DNA from 2 places in the Streptomyces sp. LZ34 genome. Region 1 is predicted to be linked to the other one. Evidence: riboswitches for the same ligand, from Rfam matches in the RefSeq annotation. Region 1 holds a riboswitch; the other holds the start of a gene.
The links. Region 1 has a riboswitch for cobalamin ahead of ACWY4P_RS01375 ((2Fe-2S) ferredoxin domain-containing protein). Riboswitches for the same ligand answer to the same signal wherever they lie in the genome.

Region 1 (4,667 bases):
TGCGCGAGAGCCGCCCGGCGGCGGAGTTCTGCCCAACCGGGCGAATCCGAATGCCGTGCTCGATCAGCAGGCCCCGCACCTTGCTTTTGCCGATGACGAGGATGCGCGCCGTGTCCTCGATGTTGTTCTGCCGGTCTACGTATACGGTCCGCAGCGCCTGCTCCAGGTTCGCGAATCCCCCGGCGCGCAGCGCGGCCGTCATGCGGTCGTCGGCGGCTTTGGTCTGTGTACGGCGGCCGGCGCTCAGGCTTTTCCGCCGTACCCGCCGCAGTTCTTCCGGGTCCGCCTGTTCGCGGGTGGTGTCCCAGCGTCCGCGGTTCAGCTCACCGGAGCGGGCCATCGCCTGGCCCGCCGCGAAGTGTGCCTGAGTCTTCTTCGAGGCCCGGTAGCCGGCGAGGCGGGTACGGGACTGCTTCTGGGAGAGGGAGCGCGCGTTCAGTGCCCGGGTGCGTAGCAGGCCGAACTCCTGCCGGTACTCGGCCGCGGTCATTCCGCGCGCGCGTACATGGGCCCCCAGTGAGCGAAAGGCCAGGCCGCACACATGGCAGATCACCGTGTCGGCGGCCTCGTCGCGTATCAGACGGCCGAAATCGGGATGCCGGGCGTTCCGGTCCGTCTCTTCCGAGCGGCGGCGGATCTCGGCGGTGCGCACAACAGGACTCCGAGTGGTCTACGACTCCGAGGGGACTACAGGGGGAGCGGTGAAGCCGAGGCGTTGGACGTTCTGGGGGAGCCGTTCCGCGAACTCGACCGCTTTTTCCTCGTCCTCGTCCTCGTGCCAGGGCGGGGCGCAGAAGGCGTCAACGTACACGGAGTACAAGTCGTCGGTGTGGGCGAGCAGTTCGTCGCCTTAGAAGACACGGATGTCGGTGTTCATCAGGCTGCCTTCGCTGTGGTCGCGACCGGGTGGAGGGCGGCATGCTCCAGGGGTGCCGACGGATCGATCGACACGTCGAGGGGTGCGGGTGCGGCTCTGGCACGTACGAGGAGGTCGCCGACGGCGGCGATCATCGCGCCGTTGTCCGTGCACAGCTTGAGCGGCGGCACGCGCAGTTCGACGACGCGACCGCGTGGCCAGCAGCCGGCCGTCCCGGACCAGGCCCGCACCGGTCTCGTCACACGATGACTCGATGACGAGCACGATTGGAGAGCCCACGTTCACCCCTTGCTGCACGGTCATGGTTATTGCAAGTCGTGGGAAATAAGGAAGGGGTGCTGTGTGTCCGGGAACGTGGCGTCCAGGTCACGACGCGGCACAGGTCCTAGGTCCAATGCCTGATCGGCAAGGCACGCTCTTGCTGCTAGCGTGCAGCTGCACATAATTCGCAATAACGTCGGAGGACGTTGGACATGGCGGTTTACACGCTCCCGGAGCTTCCGTACGACTACGCGGCGCTCGCCCCGATCATCAGCCCCGAGATCATTGAGCTGCACCACGACAAGCACCACGCGGCGTACGTGAAGGGCGCCAACGACACGCTGGAGCAGCTCGCGGAGGTGCGGGAGAAGGGGACGTGGGGTTCGATCAACGGGCTGGAGAAGAACCTGGCCTTCCACCTCTCCGGGCACATCCTGCACTCGATCTACTGGCACAACATGACCGGTGACGGCGGTGGTGAGCCGCTGGAGAAGGACGGCGTGGGCGAGCTGGCGGACGCGATCGCCGAATCCTTCGGCTCGTTCGCGAACTTCAAGGCGCAGCTGTCGAAAGCGTCGGCCACGACCCAGGGGTCGGGCTGGGGTGTGCTGGCCTACGAGCCCCTCAGCGGGCGGCTGATCGTCGAGCAGGTCTACGACCACCAGGGCAATGTCGGCCAGGGCTCGACCCCGATCCTGGTCTTCGACGCCTGGGAGCACGCGTTCTACCTGCAGTATCGCAACCAGAAGGTCGACTTCATCGAGGCCATGTGGGCCGTCGTCAACTGGCAGGACGTGGCCAGGCGTTACGCCGCCGCCAAGGAGCGCGGAGACGGCCTGCTGCTCGCGCCGTGACGTCGTAGCGCGTGAGGATGTCCTGCTAGTGATCGTCTTCTCAACCTTCACCGGCAGGCGGCACAACGAAGGGCTCCTGCAAGGACGTGACTCGCAGGAGCCCTTCCGCTTTCAAGTCGGCGCAGGACGGCACCGGCCGCTGCTTCGCCTCCACACCCCCGAATGGTTCGCGGCCGGCAGATGACGACACGTCGCCCTGGATGCGATGATGCCCGGCGACAAGGCGACGGCGGAACGAGGAAGCCGGTGTGAATCCGGCGCGGTCCCGCCACTGTGATCGGCGAGCGATCCCGAACAGGCCACTGCCCGGCAGCGGGCGGGAAGGCCGGGACGAGCATCGACCCGAGAGCCAGGAGACTCACGCGGTCGCCCCTCGACGGAGCCGGGGCGGATCTCCCCGGAGAAGAGGACGGTTTCGCCATGCCCATGAGGCCAGCCGACCGGACGGCCGAGGAACCGGTGACCGAGGGAGCGGTGGACAGGCCGACGGACCCGGCACCGTGCCGGGTCGTCGTGTGCCGGGACTGCTGCTGCGGCAGCCCCAAAGTGGCCGGCGTCGATCACGCGGCGCAGACAGCGCGCCTCGGCCAGGACGCGCCCGTACGCGTCTCCACCTGCCTGGACGTATGCGACCAGGCCAATGTGATCGTCGTGCAGCCCTCCGCCGCCGGACGCGCCGCCGGTGCCCGGCCGGTCTGGCTCGGCCTGGTCAACGACCTCGACGCGACCGAGGACATCGCCGCCTGGGTGCGGGCGGGCGGCCCCGGTATCGCTCCCCGGCCCGCCATCCTCGACCTGTACGCCTTCACCCCGCCACGCCGGCGCACCATGTCCCTGCCGACGTCCGGCCGCCGGGCGCGGTGATGGTGAGGAGGCCAGGGCTCCGACCTCGCCCCGTCGTGCTCACCGGCCGGGCACGCCCGGGAACGGGCGTGCTTCGTCCGTCGTCACCGCGGCCCCGGTACGCACGCCGTGCAGAACGTGGGCCAGCACCTCCGCCCCACGAACCACGCGCGGGCCGGGGCGGTCGAAGTAGGACGGCCCGTCCAGCACCCAGACGCGCCCGGCCCGCACCGCCTGGATCACGGGCTGCGGATTGAGTGGGAGGCGGGACCGAAATCCGTACCCACCGGTGATCAGGGAAGTGCGGATGCAAGGATGAGGCAGCCATGACTGCAGGGTGGTGTTCTCGCACGGCACGGGCCGCGGTGTTCGCGGCCGTCTGTGTGCTGCTCGCCTCCCTGGGGCACATCATGATGTCGGGTACCGCGGTGCCCTGGTGGGCCATGACAGCGGGCGCGGTGGCGACCGGCGGTGCGGCCTGGTGGCTGGCCGACCAGGAACGCGGACCGCTCCTCGTCGTCTCCGTCGCGGTGACCGCTCAGGCCGTGCTCCATTCGTCGTTCTCGCTCGTCCAGGCGGTCGTCCACCCGCAGCCGTCAGGTGGCGGTTCGGTTGCCCGGCAGTGGCTGGGCTACCTGCTGTGCTCGGCGCCATCGGACTCGGGCGCGGAGCATGACGCCATGGGGATGCCCATGGGGTCCACAGATGGCGAGATGGCATCCATGGGATCCATGCACTCCATGGCATCGATGGACCACATGGGGACAGCGGATTCCATGAGCCACGCCATGGGGCGGCATGTCCCCGATCGGCATGCTCGTCGCCCACCTGCTGGCCGCGCTGCTGAGCGGCCTGTGGCTCGCATACGGCGAACGCGCCGCGTTCCGCATCCTGCGGGCCGTCGCCGGCTGGCTCGTCGCTCCGCTGCGCCTGCGGTTCCGGCTGCCCGTGCCGCCGCACCGCCCACGTGTCCGCGCTTGCCGAGCGGGTTCGGGCCGGGCTCCGCGCCGTCTCCTCCTCGCCCACGCGATCACCACTCGGGGTCCACCTGCCGGGGTCGCTGTCGCCTGACGACAGCCGGTTCCCCGAGGCCGTCCGCGGAGCCGTCGAGCCATCGGCTCCCCGCCTCGGGTATCGGCCGCGCACTCCTGTGCCCGGCCGCCCCCCCCCGTCACCGGTTCCGCTGCCGCTTGCCGCCTTGCGTGCGTCGGCACGGAGTCCGGATCCCTGATTCCCGAGAAGGACAGACACGAGGCGATCATTCCTGCTCTGCCTCCGTCGCGCGGACAGGCGAGAGAAGAGTCGATTACGGACTGGGCGCTCGCGGCCCGTAGTGGCGACCCCGACGCCGTCGACCTCTTCGTCCGCGCCCTGCACCGAGATGTCCGCCATTACGTGACGTACCTGGGTGCCGACCCCCCAGAGTGCCGACGACCTGACCCAGGACACGTTCCTTCGTGCTCTGGGCAGCCCGCACCGTTTTGAGGGCCGTTCCTCGGCCCGCACCTGGCTGCTCTCCATCGCCCGCCGTGTGGTGATCGACAGCATCCGCCGCAGTGCTTCCCGCCCCCGCCTCTCGGACACCGACGACTGGAAGGCGGCCGTTGAACGCACCCAGCCGCACGACCTGCCGGGCTTCGACGACGGCATCGCCCTCGCCGAGCTGGTGGACGCGCTCCCCGACGACCGTCGTGAGGCATTCGTCCTCACCCAGATGCTGGGGCTTCCCTACGCGGAGGCGGCCGGTGTCAGCGACTGCCCGATCGGCACGGTGCGCTCACGCGTCGCCCGCGCCCGCACCTCCCTGATCGGGTGGCTGGACGACGCCGAGC
Region 2 (4,667 bases), 7.7 Mb from region 1:
GGCGGTGCTGGTCGGGCCCGTCGACGCCGGTGTCGTTCGCCGCCTCGGCGGGGTCAGGCGCGGGGACGCGGTGCGGGTGTTCCGGGTGGACGGGACGGTGGCCGAGTTCACGGTCGAGGGCGTCGAGATGGTCACGGCCGAGCGGTTCGACGCGCGGCGGGTGTACGGGGCGCGGGCCCGGGGCCGGGCGGAGCTGCGGCTGGTCGCGAGGGACGGGGAGTACGGGGAGTACGGGGAGTATGGGGCGCACGCGGCGCCCGGGGCGCGCGTGGTGGTGTCGGCGTATCTGACGGGGGCTCGGCAGGCGGGGCGAGCCCCTGACGGAGTGCCATAGCGTGCCGTAGACAGAGAGCCGGTGGGCGGAGCGGGCCGTGGCCGCCCCGCCCACCGGGTCCGATGGAGCCGGCAGTTACACCGCGGACGGGACCGGGTCCGGTTCGTCCGCCGTCGCCGCGCGGCGCTCGCGCAGGGCGCGCAGCCCGAGCGCGCCGAACGTGGCGCCGAGGACCGCCCACATCACCGCGTGCGAGGCGAACGAGAGCATCCGGAAGTCCCAGAGCAGCGTGCCTTCGACGGGCACCGGGTCGGGGTTGTCGGGGAGGGCGAACAGGGCGAGGAGCACCGCGACGACGGTCCCGGCGACGGCCGTCTGGCTCACGGCGGGGCCGCGGCCCGCCGCCGTCAGCCGGACGTACACCTGCCGGGCGAGCACCATGCCGAGCACGCCGATCGCCACCGCGGCGACCCACATCGCCTGGCGGTCGCCGACCGTGCCCGCGTCGCCGACGCCCGGCGGGTTGGCCGGATAGCGCAGGCCGGGCAGCAGCGAGAGCCCGGTGAAGCCCGCCGCGGCGAGCGCGAGCGCGCGTGGCCAGGGGCGCGCGGAGGCGTCGGATCCGCGGTGGACGAGCGCGTGCGCGACCGCGAAGAAGACGCCGAGCGCCAGCCCGACGACCACGGCGGTGACGACGAGGCCGAAGTGCTGGGTGTCGCGGGAGAACAGCTCCTCGTGGTGTTTGACCGCCGCGGCCGCGGCGGCGTGTGCGTGCTCGCTCTCCTGGCGCTTCTCCTCCAGCCTGATGGCACGGTCCATCAGGGGCTCGGCCAGGAGCAGGGAGAACAGCCCGGCGGCGAGGCCCGCGAGGCCGCCCGCCGCCAGTCCGCGCCGGAGCAGGGAAGGTATGTGAACGTGGTCGTGGCCGTCTGCCATGGGGTGCCGGCCCCGGTCAGTGGCAGGGGGCACCGAAGAGGTGCCGGCCGTCGTGCGAGAACTCGTGCAGGTAGTCGCCGGTCGCCGAGATCAGCGAGCCGTTGTCGATGAACACCGCGTACAGCGCGAGGAGAGCGAGGATGACCGCGCCGCCCGCGATCAGCCAGTCGCGGGTGCGGACGGTGGCGGCCGAGACGGCCGCGGGGTCGGTGTGCCGTGCAGTGTGCAGGGACATCCGCTGTTGCCTCCTAGTGGGGTTTCCACGCCCCTCAGCAGGAAGGAGAGCGACGGCCAGTTCCTGACTCCCGAAAGCGCGGCGCGCTCGCGCGCGCTGACTTCCGGTCACAGTGGCGGGACCGTCCCGGATTCGCACCGGGTTCCTGTGTGCCGTCGCCTCGATTTGTTGACTTGTCGCTGGAGAATCCCAGGCGGATCAGAACATGTCAACCGGCCCAGGACCGCGACCCCACCCCGCCCCCGGCGTGCGCGCCCCGGCGCGGTTCAGGGCCCGCCCCACGCCGTACGGGCGAAATCGCGCAAAGGGCTGTGGACAACCAGGCGGGGGTCGGTGTGGTGTGTAAGCATGGATTCGACCGGTCTTGTCCTACCCGGGGGCCTGAGGGGTGTCCCCCGGAGCGTGCACCCAAGGGGGAGTGGATGTACGGGAGTTACGCCGGCCGTCGGCGCTGGGCTGTCCGTGCGGGGGCGGCGGTGGGGGTGCTGCTGTCGCTTGTGACGCTTTCCGGCTGCTTCGACTCGTCGGCCTCCGACAGCGAGGAGGAGGCGATCGCGGCCGCCAAGCCCGCGCAGCGGCCCAGGAATGTCGTGCCGTACTGGGTGAATCCGGATGGCAGCGCGGCTCGGCAGGTCGCCGAGTACCGCAGGAAGGGGGAGGGTGACGAGGCGAAGCTGATAGGGCGGATCGCCGAGCAGCCGGTCGCCGAGTGGCTGGGAGTGGACGACCCGGAGGGCCAGGCGCGCGGGTTCACCGAGGCCGCCGCCCAGGAGGAGCGCGACGCGCTGCTGGTCTTCTACAACATCCCGCACCGCGACTGCGGGCAGTACTCGAAGGGCGGCGCGGCCGACGGCGACGCGTACCGCGCCTGGCTGGACAAGGCGGTCAGGGGCATCGGCGACCGGGCCGCCACGGTCATCCTGGAGCCGGACGCGCTGCCCCACGTGGTGGACGGCTGCACGCCCAAGCAGTTCCTCGAGGAGCGTTACGACCTGCTGACCGGGGCCGTGGACAAGCTCAAGGGGCTGCCCCACACCAAGGTCTATCTGGATGCCGGGAATCCGCACTGGATCAAGGACCCGCGCCGGATGGCCGAGCCGCTCAGGCGCGCGGGGCTGAAGAAGGCCGACGGCTTCGCGCTCAACATCGCCAATTACCAGACCACCGAGGACAACAAGGCGTATGGCAAGAGGCTCTCCGCCCTGGTCGGCGGCAAGCCCTTCGTGATCGACACCAGCCGTAACGGCAACGGCCCGGTGCCGGGCAAGGAGGACCCCGAGGCCTGGTGCAACCCGAAGGGGCGGGCGCTGGGCGAGACGCCGACGGTCCGGACGGGCGACGGCGCGGTCGCCGCCTATCTGTGGATCAAGCGTCCGGGCGAGTCGGACGGCACCTGCAAGGGCGGCCCCAAGGCCGGCCAGTGGTGGCCGCGGTACGCGCTCGACCTCGCCCGTAACGCCCGATAGCCGCGGCGCCGACCAGCCGGCGCCGACCAGCCGGGGTCGACGCCGAACAGCGGGGGTCAGTGCTTGGAGGTGTCAGTGGAGGCGGGCACCTCCACCCACACCGCCTCCGATGGGGTCCCCTCCTCGTCCACCACCGTGAGCATGTACCACCCCGGCGGGACCAGCGACGGGTCCCTCGGGATCCGGACGGAGACGCTGTCCCTGCTGGTGATGAAGTCCAGCGCGACCGACCGCTGCTCGACGTTGGTCACATGCGTGAAGGAGCTCGGGCGGATCAGCCGCACCCGCTCGATCGTCGGGGCGTGCGGGGTCCGGTAGGTGGCCTTCGCCCCGTGCTTGAGGGTCCGCGGCGCGGTGTCGGTCAGCGTGGGCCGCGCGTCGCGGAACAGGTAGGGCGGGGTGTACAGGTCGATCTGCTGCTGGAATTCCCCCGGCTTGGTGTTGGCGGCGTCGCTGAACAGCGAGTCGGAGCCGAAGGTCATCACCCGGCCGTCGGGCAGCAGCAGCGCCCCGGAGTGGTAGTTGCGGCCCACCAGCGGGTCGGCCACACCGCGCGAGGTGTTGCTCCTGGGGTCGTAGAGCTCGGCCCGCAGCACATTGCTGCCGTCGCGGCCGCGGTAGTCGCCCGAGCCGTTGGTGGTCAGGAGGGTGTCGTCCGGGAGGATGACGCTGCTGGGGTAGCGGGCCTCGGAGTACAGCTCGGGACCGTCGCGGAAGCGCGGCCGGTCCTCGTGCAGATCGGCGATCCGGGTCTTCGCGGTGGACCTGGGGTCCTCGCCGACCCCGCCGCCGCCGAGCACCATGTACCGCTGCTCCTGGGCCGGGGGCAGCAGCACGGACATCGACGTCTCCAGGATGTCCGGGTCACTCATGCCGGGCACGGTCCGGAACACGTTGGTCTTCAGATCCCAGACGCCGGGGGTGCGGCCCACGTCGGCGGGGCCGTATCCGGCGTTGGAGCCGGTGTAGAAGATCCTGCCGCCGTCGGTGAGGAAGAGCGCGGGGTACGTGGGGAAGAACCGCTTCTTGGGCAGGTACTTCCACTTCTTGGTCCGGGGGTTGTAGATCTCGTTCTTCCCCGGCACGACCTGGCCGATCTCGTCCAGGCCGGAGACCGAGAGCACCCGGCCGTCCTCGAGGGTGGTCAGGGTCGGGTACCAGCGGGCCTCGTGCATCGGGTCGACGGGGACATATCGCTCGGCGACCGGGTCGAACTCATAGGCGGCCCTGATGCCCTGGAAGTCCTTCTTGTCGAAGGACAGCTTCTGCGCGATGCCGTAGAAGTTCTGCCGGTCCTTGCCCTCCAGCCCCTGGATCCGGTAATTGTCCTCGGTCCCGGTCTGGTACCGCTTCCCCTTGCGCAGCGCCTCGACATAGACCCGGACGGTGCTGGCGGTCACGGTGACCTTGCCGGTCTTGCGGTTCTTGGCCTTCTTGGCGCGCGGGACCAGAACCGGGTCCTTGGCCTCGAAGGTCTTGCCGTTCCGCTTGCCGGTGAAGCGGGTGCCCGAGGGGAATGTCTTCGGCTTGTCCGGGCTCTCGTTGTGGACGAACATCAGGCCGCCGGCCTTCTCCACATCGCCCCGGAGCTTCTCGTAGCGCTGAGTGCCGCCCGCCACCAGCAGTTTTCCGTCCGGCAGCTGGGTGTGTCCGGCGCAGAAGAAATCCCTGGGGGTGGGGACATTCTTGTAGGTGTTCTTCTCGGGGTCCCACAGGACGCTCCGGAAGGACTTGGCGGCGAAGTTCTTGGCGTTGT

Region 2: another riboswitch for cobalamin. It lies ahead of ACWY4P_RS33455 (CbtB domain-containing protein); the one in region 1 lies ahead of ACWY4P_RS01375 ((2Fe-2S) ferredoxin domain-containing protein).

The regions. Positions count from the first base shown of each region.
Region 1 is NZ_CM132680.1:288,890-293,556, reverse strand. Features, by position in the region: gene ACWY4P_RS01395 (MucR family transcriptional regulator) at 1-652, opposite strand, end outside; gene ACWY4P_RS01390 (hypothetical protein) at 671-811, opposite strand; partial or broken gene ACWY4P_RS01385 (tRNA (adenosine(37)-N6)-threonylcarbamoyltransferase complex transferase subunit TsaD) at 877-1,056, opposite strand; gene ACWY4P_RS01380 (superoxide dismutase) at 1,351-1,992, shown strand; cobalamin riboswitch at 2,229-2,352, shown strand; gene ACWY4P_RS01375 ((2Fe-2S) ferredoxin domain-containing protein) at 2,413-2,856, shown strand; gene ACWY4P_RS01370 (hypothetical protein) at 2,896-3,078, opposite strand; partial or broken gene ACWY4P_RS01365 (hypothetical protein) at 3,162-3,906, shown strand; partial or broken gene ACWY4P_RS01360 (sigma-70 family RNA polymerase sigma factor) at 4,093-4,667, shown strand, end outside.
Region 2 is NZ_CM132680.1:7,962,205-7,966,871, forward strand. Features, by position in the region: gene ACWY4P_RS33445 (sortase domain-containing protein) at 1-334, shown strand, start outside; gene ACWY4P_RS33450 (CbtA family protein) at 410-1,210, opposite strand; gene ACWY4P_RS33455 (CbtB domain-containing protein) at 1,227-1,445, opposite strand; cobalamin riboswitch at 1,483-1,617, opposite strand; gene ACWY4P_RS33460 (glycoside hydrolase family 6 protein) at 1,868-2,911, shown strand; gene glxA (radical copper oxidase GlxA) at 2,968-4,667, opposite strand, start outside.